Regions from separate parts of the Streptomyces sp. NPDC030222 genome, predicted to be linked through region 1. Evidence: riboswitches for the same ligand, from Rfam matches in the RefSeq annotation. Region 1 holds a riboswitch; the other holds the start of a gene.
The links. A riboswitch is a leader RNA that binds a small molecule or an ion and turns the genes downstream of it on or off. The one in region 1 is predicted to bind glycine.
Positions count from the first base shown of each region.

Region 1 (5,825 bases):
GTTCGATCCGACGCCTTGGGCGTGACCGATCGGCACATTCGAGTAGCTTTTCCCGGAATTCGGACACGGGAAACCACTCTCAGGGTGATTATCACTCGGCGTGCCGAGTGTGGCGATCGTTGACGCACCCCGAGTGACTGCCTACCGTCGAGTGGCAGGTCAAGGACGGAGGGTCGGCGTGAGTAGCAGCGGCGACGGTACGGCGGCCGGGGGCGGGCTGTATCCGCTCCACAGTGGCGCGGCCGACCCCACGAACGAGAGCGTCGGTTACCGGGGGCCGACCGCGTGTGCGGCGGCCGGGATCACCTACCGGCAGTTGGACTACTGGGCGCGCACCGGTCTCGTCGAGCCCAGTGTGCGTCCGGCCTACGGCTCGGGTACGCAGCGGCTGTACGGCTTCCGCGACGTGGTCCTCCTCAAGATCGTCAAGCGGTTCCTGGACACCGGCGTCGCCCTGCAGAACATCCGGGCGGCCGTGCAGCACCTGCGGGAGCGCGGCTTCCGCGACCTGGAACGCATGACGCTGATGAGCGACGGCGCGACGGTGTACGAGTGCTCGTCGCCCGACGAGGTCGTCGACCTGCTCAAGGGCGGTCAGGGTGTGTTCGGCATCGCGGTCGGCGTCGTCTGGCGGGACGTCGAGGCGGCGCTGTCCCAGCTGCACGGAGAGCGCGTGGACACCGGCGAGACGCTGATCGGCCACCATCCCGGCGACGAGCTCGCGAGACGCCGCAACCGGGCCGTCTGAGGCACCGCCCGGTGCTCACTCCTCGTTCGCACGGTTGTGCGGTCGCGTTGTCAGTGCTGTGAGGCAGCATCAGTGGTGTGAGAGCCGCCCCGACGATCCTGCATCTCGACATGGATGCGTTCTTCGCCGCCGCCGAGCAGGCGGCGAAGCCGAGTCTGCGCGGCAAACCGGTCGTCGTCGGCGGACTCGGGCCGCGCGGAGTGGTCGCCACGGCCTCGTATGAGGCACGGCGGTTCGGGGTGCATTCCGCCATGCCGATGGCGCAGGCCCGGCGGCTCGCGCCCAACGCCGCGTACCTCACCCCCCGTTTCCAGCTCTACCGGTCGGTGAGCGAGCGCGTCATGGGCCTGCTGGCCGTACTGTCGCCGCTGGTGGAGCCGCTGAGCCTGGACGAGGCGTTCGTCGACCTGGAGGCGGGCGGAGCGGCCCACGACAGCGCCGGCGCGCGGGCGGCCGGTGAGCAGCTGCGCAGGGACATCAGGGCGGCCACCGGCCTCACCGGCTCCGTCGGTCTCGCGGCCTCCAAGATGATCGCCAAGATCGCTTCCGAGCAGGCCAAGCCGGACGGCCTGGTGCTCGTCGAACCGGGCACCGAGCGTGCGTTGCTGGCACCCATGTCCGTGCGGGTCATCCCCGGGATCGGACCGGCCACCGGAGAGCATCTGCGCAGGGCCGGCATCACGACCGTCCACGATGTGGTGGAGGCGGGCGAGGACGAGCTCGTGCGGCTGCTGGGGAAGTCCCACGGCACCTCGCTGTATCTGATGGCCGTCGGACACGACGAACGCCCCGTGGTGGCCGACCGGGACGCCAAGTCGGTGTCCGTCGAGGACACCTTCGACGTCGACCTGCACGATCGGATCCGGATCAGGACCGAGGTGGACCGGCTGGCCGACCGCTGTGTCCAGCGGCTGCGCTCGGCGGGGAGGTCCGGCCGCACCGTCGTCCTCAAGGTGCGCCGCTACGACTTCTCGACCCTTACGAGGTCGGAGACGCTGCGCGGGCCCACCGACGATCCGGCGGTGGTGCGGGAGGCGGCCGGGAGGCTCCTGGAGTCCGTGGACACCACGGGCGGTGTACGGCTGCTGGGCGTCGGCGTGTCGGGTCTGGCCGACTACACGCAGGAGGATCTGTTCGCGCAGGCCGGGGGGGAGCCGGTCGCACAGGAGGGCGGGGCGCACGAACCCGCGGCGCCGGCCGAAGCCCCCGAGGCGCCGGCGCCGGCTGAGCGGCGGTGGGCGCCCGGTCATGACGTCCGGCACGCGGTGTACGGCCCGGGGTGGGTCCAGGGCAGCGGCCTGGGGAGGGTGACCGTGCGCTTCGAAACCCCCGACTCGCCGCCGGGCCGGGTGCGGACCTTCCGTACCGACGATCCCGAGCTGTCGCCCTCGGAGCCGCTTCCGCTGGTCCGCGAGGCCGCGGATGCTCCCGCGGCCCCCGACCAGCCGACCGACTCGGAACCCGGGCAACCGCCCGTCGGCCCGGCAGAGCCAGCCCAGCGGGCCGAGCCCGGCCGTGCCGCCCAGCAGCCCACCGGGCCCGTGTAGTCGCGTGTGGTGGGGTCTGCCGGGCCTGTGTGGTCGCGCGCGCCGGGCGGCCGGGCGTCGGCTGTGGGCACGACGAGGCGGAGCGGGCCGCCCAGTGCCCGGCCTTCCAGGTCCGGCCGGGCGCGGGTGGCCCGCGGGTCGGCGGGGCTGTGCGAACCCGTGCGGCCGGTCGGGCCCGCAGTTGGCGCAGCCCATGGGGGATGTTCGCGGGATTCACCGAGCCTGTGTCTCGGGCGGCCAGTAGGGGCCGGGACGCTCCTCGTGGGCCAGTGGCCGGGGCGAACCGGCCGACGGTGGCGGCTGCGCCGGCGCACGGGCGCCGCGCCCGGACCTCATTCGGGCGGCGGGGCGCCGCCCGACGGTCAGTCCTGGTCGCCCGCCAGCTTTCCGAAGTCCTCGTCCCTGCCGGACGCCGACGGTGGCGCGGGGGACTCGATGTCGAGCCCGTAGTGGTGGTAGAGCTGCAGCTCCTGCTCCGGCGACAGATGGCGGCCCACGCCGAAGTCCGGTGCGTCCTTGATCAGCGCCCGCTCGAACGGGACCCGCAGCGCGTTGTCCACGACCTTGCTCGGCTCCAGGGGCACGAACGCGTCGCGGCTGAACAGACCGGTACGGACGGCCGCCCACTCCGGCACGCCCGTGGCGTCGTCGAGGTACACCTCGTCCACGATGCCTATCTTGTGACCGTCGCGGTCGAAAGCCTTGCGCCCGATCAGGCTGCGCGGATCGATGTCGGTCTGCACGGTCCCTCCAAGTGGTCGCAATCAGCCTGGTACCACTACGAAAGTGCACAACCGTGGTATCGGCCACTCGAGGGGGACAGCGGCAACCTCGCTGGTACCCTGGCAGCGGCTGCTGACCCCGTGCGGGAGAGTCCTCCGGTCCCCGACCGGAGGCGCCGAAGGAGCAAATCCTCCCCGGAATCTCTCAGGCACCCGTACCGCACGGACGAGGTCACTCTGGAAAGCAGGGTGGGCGTCGGACAGGCACGTGCCCGGAAGGGCACAGCCCGGGACGGAACCCAACCTCACCGACGGTGAAAACCGGAACGTCCAAGGACGGCCCGGTGAAGCTCTCAGGTTGAGATGACAGAGGGGGAGGCCGTCCGGGCATCCGCGTCGTGGTGCCCCTCGCAGGTCGTAGAGACCAGGAGGCCTCCGCATGACCGCCAACCGCATCCCGCTCGCCCAGCTGGAACGGGGCATCCCCTTCGAGCAGCGCCACGTCGGCCCCGACGCAGAGGCCCAGGCCAAGATGCTCGCCCAGGTCGGGTACGGCTCGCTCGACGAGCTGACCACCGCCGCGGTCCCCGACGTCATCAAGAACGCCGAAGCCCTCGCCCTCCCGGACGCCCGGACCGAGGCCGAGGTACTGGCCGAGCTGCGCTCGCTGGCCGACCGCAACCAGGTCCTGGCCCCGATGATCGGCCTCGGCTACTACGGCACGTTCACCCCGCCGGTCATCCTCCGCAACGTGATGGAGAACCCGGCGTGGTACACGGCCTACACGCCGTACCAGCCGGAGATCTCCCAGGGCCGGCTCGAGGCCCTCCTGAACTTCCAGACCATGGTCGCCGACCTCACCGGCCTGCCCACCTCCGGCGCCTCCCTGCTCGACGAGGGCACCGCCGCCGCCGAGGCGATGGCCCTGTCGCGCCGCGTGGGCAAGGTCAAGAACGGCGTGTTCCTCATCGACGCCGACGTCATGCCGCAGACCATCGCCGTCATCGAGACCCGCGCCGAACCGACGGGCGTCGAGATCGTCGTCGCCGACCTCGGCCAGGGCATCCCGAACGAGATCGCCGAGCGCGGCGTCTTCGGCGTTCTGCTCCAGTACCCCGGCGCCTCCGGCGCGGTGCGCGACATCAAGCCCCTGATCGACCGGGCGCACGAGCTCGGCGCGATCGTCACCGTCTCCGCCGACCTGCTCGCGCTGACCCTGCTCACCCCGCCGGGCGCGCTCGGCGCCGACATCGCCGTCGGCACCACCCAGCGCTTCGGTGTGCCGATGGGCTTCGGCGGCCCGCACGCCGGCTACATGGCCGTGCGCGACGCCTATGCCCGCAGCCTGCCCGGCCGCCTCGTCGGCGTCTCCGTGGACGCGGACGGGAACAAGGCATACCGCCTGGCCCTCCAGACCCGCGAGCAGCACATCCGCCGGGAGAAGGCCACCAGCAACATCTGCACCGCGCAGGTGCTGCTCGCCGTGATGGCCGGCATGTACGCCGTCTACCACGGCCCGCAGGGCCTGAAGGACATCGCGCTGCGCACCCACCGCTACGCCGTGCTGCTGGCCGCGGGCCTGCGTGCCGCCGGCGTCGAGGTCGTGCACGACACCTACTTCGACACCCTGACCCTGCGCGTCCCCGGCAGGGCCGCCGACGTCGTCGCCGCCGCACGCGAGGGCGGGGTGAACCTCCACCTCGTCGACGCCGACCACGTCTCCGTCGCGTGCGACGAGACCACCACCCGCGGCCGGCTCGCCGCCGTCTGGGCCGCCTTCGGCGTCGAAGCCGACATCGAGGCCCTCGACGCGGAGACCCCGGACGCGCTCCCGCAGAGCGCGCTGCGCACCGACGCGTACCTGACCCACCCGGTCTTCCACCAGCACCGCTCCGAGACCGCGATGCTGCGTTACCTGCGCCGTCTCTCCGACCGCGACTACGCGCTGGACCGAGGCATGATCCCGCTCGGCTCCTGCACGATGAAGCTGAACGCGACCACCGAGATGGAGCCGGTGACCTGGCCCGAGTTCGGCCAGCTGCACCCGTTCGCACCGGTGGAGCAGGCCGCGGGCTACCTCACGCTCATCACCGAGCTGGAGGAGCGGCTCGCCGAGGTCACCGGCTACGACAAGGTCTCCATCCAGCCGAACGCCGGCTCCCAGGGCGAGCTGGCCGGTCTGCTCGCCGTCCGTGCGTACCACCGCGCCAACGGTGACGCCCAGCGCACGGTCTGCCTCATCCCGTCCTCGGCGCACGGCACGAACGCCGCCAGCGCCGTGATGGCCGGGATGAAGGTCGTCGTCGTCAGGACCGCGGACGACGGCGAGATCGACGTTGCCGACCTGCGGGCCAAGATCGGGCAGCACCGCGACGAGCTGGCCGTGCTCATGATCACGTACCCGTCGACGCACGGCGTGTTCGAGGAGCACGTCGCCGACATCTGCGCCGAGGTGCACGACGCCGGCGGTCAGGTCTATGTGGACGGCGCCAACCTCAACGCGCTCGTCGGCCTCGCCAAGCCGGGCCGCTTCGGCGGTGACGTCTCGCACCTCAACCTGCACAAGACGTTCTGCATCCCGCACGGAGGCGGCGGTCCGGGCGTGGGCCCGGTCGCGGTCCGCGCCCACCTGGCGCCGTACCTGCCCAACCACCCGCTCCAGCCCACCGCGGGCCCGGAGACCGGTGTCGGCCCGATCTCGGCCGCCCCGTGGGGTTCGGCCGGCATCCTGCCGATCTCCTGGACTTACGTGCGTCTCATGGGCGGCGAGGGCCTGAAGCGCGCCACCCAGGTCGCCGTGCTGGCCGC
Region 1 is NZ_JBVICA010000007.1:8,634-14,458, forward strand. It holds gene ACZ4Z5_RS12315 (MerR family transcriptional regulator) at 179-748, shown strand; gene ACZ4Z5_RS12320 (DNA polymerase IV) at 826-2,295, shown strand; gene ACZ4Z5_RS12325 (PRC-barrel domain-containing protein) at 2,658-3,038, opposite strand; glycine riboswitch at 3,152-3,248, shown strand; gene gcvP (aminomethyl-transferring glycine dehydrogenase) at 3,457-5,825, shown strand, end outside.

Region 2 (5,825 bases), on a different contig from region 1:
ATGCATACCTACGGGGCCTGCGGGCAGGGCCCGCGAACAGGCCTGACTCGGACCGAAGGTGCGTGTTTCCGGGGAGTCTTCAACGCTCTCGCGATCACCCGCCAGACCTGTCGGGGAATGTTTGCGCAACCGTGATGCAGTACGTGACCTTCCGTTATACGGACGTCGATTGATACTGAGCGGTAGTGCGACCGCTATTCACTCAGAACGGACATGACGCTCAACTCGCGTTATTGCCCCAGGAATTCGGATGAGTGTCGGTCTCGTGGCCTACGGGTGTTTCCTGTACTACGGGTGGTGTGCGCGCTTTTTGGGGGTGATTCCCCCTCCTCAGGGGGGTTCCGGGTTTCCGGTGTTTTCTGCGCTTCCGGGGCTTCCGTCGCTTCCGGGGCTTCCGGGGCTTCCGGTGTTCGCCTGGTCTACCGGTGTCTCCCGTACTCCGGGTGCCGACCGCATGCCGGGTGACCGACCGCACGCCGGGTGACCGAGCGCATGCCGGGCACGCGGGACCGACCCCGCGCACGTCTGCCGGCCTGCCCGCAGGCCGGGCAGGCCGGGCGCCCCGGACTACTCCGGCGCGTCAGTACCCGAGAGGAGCCGCCGGGGGGTAGCCGTAGCCGGGCGCGGGCGGGGCCGCGGGTGCCGCGTGGGCCTCGCGGGCATAGAAGGGGCGGGCGTTGGCGCGCAGCCACATGCCCACGGGGTCGTACTCGTCGGAGAGGGCGACCGTGGAGACGGGCAGTCCGTCGGGGACCGCCACGAGGGACTGGCGCATCATGACGCGGACCGATTCGACCGCTGCCGACGCGTTGTCGTACAGGTCGAGGCCGATCGCCAGATAGGGCGCACCGAGGGCCGGCTGCACCCAGGCGCGGCGCAGGGAGCGGACGGCCGGGGTGCGGTGGGCGTTCTGTGTCAGCAGCGCGTAGAACTGCGGGAGTTCGATGGCCGGCTCGGACAACCTGAGCGGTCCCGCGGGCATCCGGTCGAGGCCGGTGGCGATCCGGCGCAGATCGGGCCACGGAATGCCGACGCCGCCGCCCTGGGCGTGCGGATTGAGCCAGATACCCGAACGGTCGGGATAGAGGGCCTGGGCGATGTCGAGGCCCGGGACGACCTCGTGGGCGCGGTTCCAGCCGCTGGCGGCGAACTCCTCGGCGGAGGTCACGCACGGGGCGTAGCGCAGGCCGTCGACCTCCATGCTGCCGTACTGGGCGTCGGGCGAGCCGGCGAGGCCCTGCCAGAGCAGCATCCAGACCCGGCCCTCGGCGAGGGACCACAACAGGTTCTCGTACGCGTCGTAGCGCCCGGGCGTCACCTGGCGCAGCATGTGCTCGACCTGCCCGACCGCAGCGGTGCCTGACGCGCTCACCTGGGTCCCGCCCCTCTTCGATCCACCCGTTTGCGCACCAGCTTAGGGGGTGGCGCCGGATCCGGCCGATGCGAGCCGGCCCCGGGAAGGGTCCCGGAGCCGCCGCCCCCTCCCAAGCGGCACGGCGGCCGGCGGCAGCCGTGCCCGGCGGTCACCCGGGCAGCCGGTGTTCCCGCTGATAGAAGGGGCGGACCCGCTCGCGGAGGTAGTCGCCGACGGGGTCCTGGGCGACGTCCAGGAGGACCAGATTGACCGGCCAGGGAACCGGGATCAGGCCAAGGACCCGGCCCAGGGCGTCGAGCGGGACCTCCCGGTCGGCGGCGTGCACGGAGAGCATCTCCACACCGATGAAGAGCGTCGGCGCCTGCCCCTCGATGCTCGCCAGCGCGCGGCGGGCCGAGAGGACCACCCCGGTCGCCTCGAACTCGGCGGAGGCGGCGGACAGGAAGTCGACGGGGTCGTCCTGCCAGTCCGGCTCGAACAGCCGCACGCGTCCTCCGGCGGCGGAGCCCTCCAGGGGGGTGCGGCCGGCCCGGCACAGTTCGGCGACGGCGGGCGGCGGCAGCGGGACCCCGACCACGCCCTCGGGGTTCACGGCGATGCCGAGCTGCGGGGGCAGACCCCGGGCGAACTCGACAGCGGGCGCGACGGCGTACGGCATGCCCTCGCCCGCGCACTGCAGGAACTGCTGCTCCGAGCTGTAGACGGGGACGTACGCCTCGCCGTTGATGTCCATGGTGGGCAGATCGAGGTTCGGGCTGTCGGGGCTGCCGCCCTTGGGGAGGGGCACCCAGACGTGGCTGCGCCCCAGCACCTCGACGATGCGGGCGCCGGCCGAGGGGTTGCCGACGGATGCGGCGAGCACCTGCTCCAGCTCATTGGCGGGCCATGCGCCGCCCTGCCCGTACGCATGCGCGTGCGTCTGCCCCGGAACGCCAGGATTCTCCACGGCTCCCCTCCGTCACCCTTGCCTGTGCGGTCGACCCTATTACGCGGGAAGGACGGACCCGGGACGCGGGATGTCCGGACCTCGACCCGCGCGCCGGCCACCGGCCCCGCCGACCCCGCGCGCACCCGGTACGGTTCGCCGCGCCCAGGCGCTACCCGTCCCCGGCACACCGACGTCCGCCACGGCGCCGCACCTCCCCCGGTACGCGCCTCAGGGACCCGTACCTCGCGGACCACACGCGGCTGCGCCTCCGCGTGCCGCCGCCCCCTATGCCTCTGCGAACGCGATCCGGTGGACCGCGGTCGCGGCGTCCCGGTCGAGGAGCACCGCGGACGTACAGCCGCCCGGGAGCACTCCGCGTTCGGCGTCGCGCACCAGCCGGGCGACCGCTCGGCGGTGCCGGCCGAAGGCGTAGCCGGTGACGCCGCGGCCCCGCTCGCGCTGGCCGTCGAGCGCGGTCTCCGGCGGCACGTCGAGGAGGACGAGCCGGAGCGCCCGGCCGCGGCGCCGGGCCTCCCGGCCCAGCCAGCGGCGCACCCACGCCTGGGTGCCGCAGTCGTGGACGACCACGCTGTCGCCGGAGCGCAGGGCGCCCCGCAGTCCGGCGTAGTGGGCGATCCTGACGAGGGGGCGGTAGACGCCGTACGGGAGGAAGCGGGGCAACCGCTGTTCCCAGCGCTCCCGCACGTCCTGGGAGTCGATACGGCGTGCGCCGTAGCCGTCGGGCACGGCCCGCCGGATGAGGGTGGACTTGCCGCTGCCCGGCAGTCCGGAGACGACGACCACGTCGCCTGCGGGGAAATGGAGTCCGGCGGCGCCGAGCCCGGCGCGTCCGCGCAGGTCGCGGACGGTGCGGGTGGCACGTCCTGATGCCCGCCGTGCCGTGGCGGGCACGGGCAGGGCCGGCTGGGCCGGTACCGCGGCGGCGTATCCGCCCGGTCTTTGCGTGTGCGATGTCATCGAGCCTCCCCCGAGGTCGGGTCTCCCGACTATGCCCATGAAGTGTAAAGAATCAGTAATGCCAGACAAGCAGATTTGCCGGTGCGGCGCGCGTACGCCCCGGTAGGGATTGTTTCCGGCCCTGGGGCTCCGTTTCCCCGTCCCGCGTGCAATGATGTCCGCGCCAACTGCATATCGGCCGTTTGAATCCGCGCGGGAGAGTCCCGGCCACCTGGTGCCGGGCGCCGAAGGAGCAAGTTCCTCCCTTGAATCTCTCAGGCCCCGTACCGCCCGGATGAGGCAGATCTGAAAAGCGAGCCGCTGCGCGGCTCCACCCAAGGTGCAAGTCGTGGTCCGTTCCGGGCTCTCGGCGAACCTCTCAGGTTCCGATGACAGATGGGGAGGACCGTCCTCGTCGGCACGCCCTGGGAGTCATATCCATGAGCACCACCCCTCGTCTGACCGCACTCGACGCCCTGCATCGTGCGCTGGGCGCGACCATGACCGATTTCGCGGGCTGGGACATGCCGCTGCGCTACGCCAGTGAGCGGGACGAGCACCACGCGGTCCGCACCAAGGCCGGCCTGTTCGACCTGTCGCACATGGGCGAGATCACCGTGACGGGTGCCGGTGCCGCGGACCTGCTGGACTTCGCGCTGGTCGGCAACATCGGCGGGGTCGGCGTCGGCCGCGCCCGCTACACCATGATCTGCCAGGAGGACGGCGGGATCCTCGACGACCTGATCGTCTACCGCCTCGGCGAGACGGAGTACATGGTCGTCGCCAACGCCTCCAACGCCCAGGTGGTGCTGGACGCGCTGACCGCCCGCGCGGAGGGCTTCGACGCGGAGGTCCGGGACGACCGCGACGCCTACGCGCTGATCGCGGTCCAGGGCCCCGAGTCCCCGGGCATCCTGAAGTCCGTCACGGACGCCGACCTCGACGGTCTGAAGTACTACGCGGGCCTGCCCGGCACGGTCGCCGGCGTCCCGGCGCTGATCGCCCGTACCGGCTACACCGGCGAGGACGGCTTCGAGCTCTTCGTGGCTCCCGAGCACGCGGAGAAGCTGTGGAAGGCGCTGACGGAGGCCGGCGAGGGCGTCGGTCTGGTCCCCTGCGGCCTGTCCTGCCGCGACACGCTGCGCCTGGAGGCGGGCATGCCGCTGTACGGGCACGAGCTGACGACCGCGCTGACCCCGTTCGACGCGGGCCTCGGCCGGGTCGTGAAGTTCGAGAAGACCACCAACGAGGGCCGTTTCGTCGGCCGTGAGGCCCTGGAGGCGGCGGCCGAGCGCGCCGCCGCGAACCCTCCGCGCAAGCTGGTCGGCCTGGTAGCCGAGGGCCGCCGGGTTCCGCGCGCCGGTTTCCAGGTCGTCGCGGGCGGCGAGGTCATCGGTGAGGTCACCTCGGGCGCTCCGTCCCCGACCCTCGGCAAGCCGATCGCGATGGCGTACGTCGACGCCGCGCACGCCGCCCCGGGCACGGAGGGCGTCGGCGTGGACATCCGCGGCACGCACGAGCCGTACGAGGTCGTGGCGCTGCCGTTCTACAAGCGCCAGAAGTGACGACGGCGCCCCGGGCGTCGAGCAGTGTCAATTGTCCGTGAGCACCGGTCGGTGCAGTGTCCATCAGTGTCCGTGAGCACCGATCGGTGACGATCGGTACCGACAGGTGACGGTGGCGTCCGCCGCCCCCGACGGGACGGGCCGAGGGCGGTCCGGCACCGGACGTAACCGGCGCCGGGGACAATCCGCGCCGGGAGCGCCCCGGACGTGACCCAGGGCACGCCTCCCGTCCCACATCCCAAGACCCAAAGTTCACCACCACTTCCCCGCGTACAGGAGAATTCAGGTCATGAGCAACCCCCAGCAGCTGCGCTACAGCAAGGAGCACGAGTGGCTGTCGCCCGCCGAGGACGGCGTGGCGACGGTCGGCATCACCGAGCACGCGGCGAACGCCCTCGGCGATGTGGTGTACGTCCAGCTCCCCGAGGTCGGTGACACGGTCAGCGCCGGTGAGACCTGCGGTGAGCTGGAGTCGACGAAGTCCGTGAGCGATCTGTACTCCCCCGTCACGGGTGAGGTCGTCGAGGCCAACCAGGACGTGGTGGACGACCCGTCCCTGGTGAACTCGGCGCCGTTCGAGGGCGGCTGGCTGTTCAAGGTCCGCGTCTCCGAGGAGCCGCAGGACCTGCTCTCCGCCGACGAGTACACCGACTTCGCCGGCTGAGCGTCTCGCTCAGCTCCTCTGACGGAACGGGACTGTGATGTCGCTTCTGAACTCTTCCCTGCACGAGCTTGACCCGGACGTCGCCGCCGCTGTCGACGCCGAACTCCACCGTCAGCAGTCGACCCTGGAGATGATCGCGTCGGAGAACTTCGCTCCGGTCGCCGTCATGGAGGCCCAGGGCTCGGTGCTGACCAACAAGTACGCCGAGGGCTACCCCGGCCGCCGCTACTACGGCGGATGCGAGCACGTCGACGTCGTCGAGCAGATCGCCATCGACCGGATCAAGGCGCTGTTCGGCGCCGAGCACGCCAACGTTCAGCCGCACTCCGGTGCGCA
Region 2 is NZ_JBVICA010000001.1:58,411-64,235, forward strand. It holds gene ACZ4Z5_RS00245 (enhanced serine sensitivity protein SseB C-terminal domain-containing protein) at 581-1,372, opposite strand; gene ACZ4Z5_RS00250 (enhanced serine sensitivity protein SseB) at 1,524-2,321, opposite strand; gene ACZ4Z5_RS00255 (AAA family ATPase) at 2,589-3,281, opposite strand; glycine riboswitch at 3,465-3,560, shown strand; gene gcvT (glycine cleavage system aminomethyltransferase GcvT) at 3,701-4,825, shown strand; gene gcvH (glycine cleavage system protein GcvH) at 5,115-5,489, shown strand; gene glyA (serine hydroxymethyltransferase) at 5,527-5,825, shown strand, end outside.
Region 2: it holds a riboswitch for glycine, as region 1 does, so the genes downstream of both, gcvT (glycine cleavage system aminomethyltransferase GcvT) here and gcvP (aminomethyl-transferring glycine dehydrogenase) in region 1, are expected to answer to the same signal.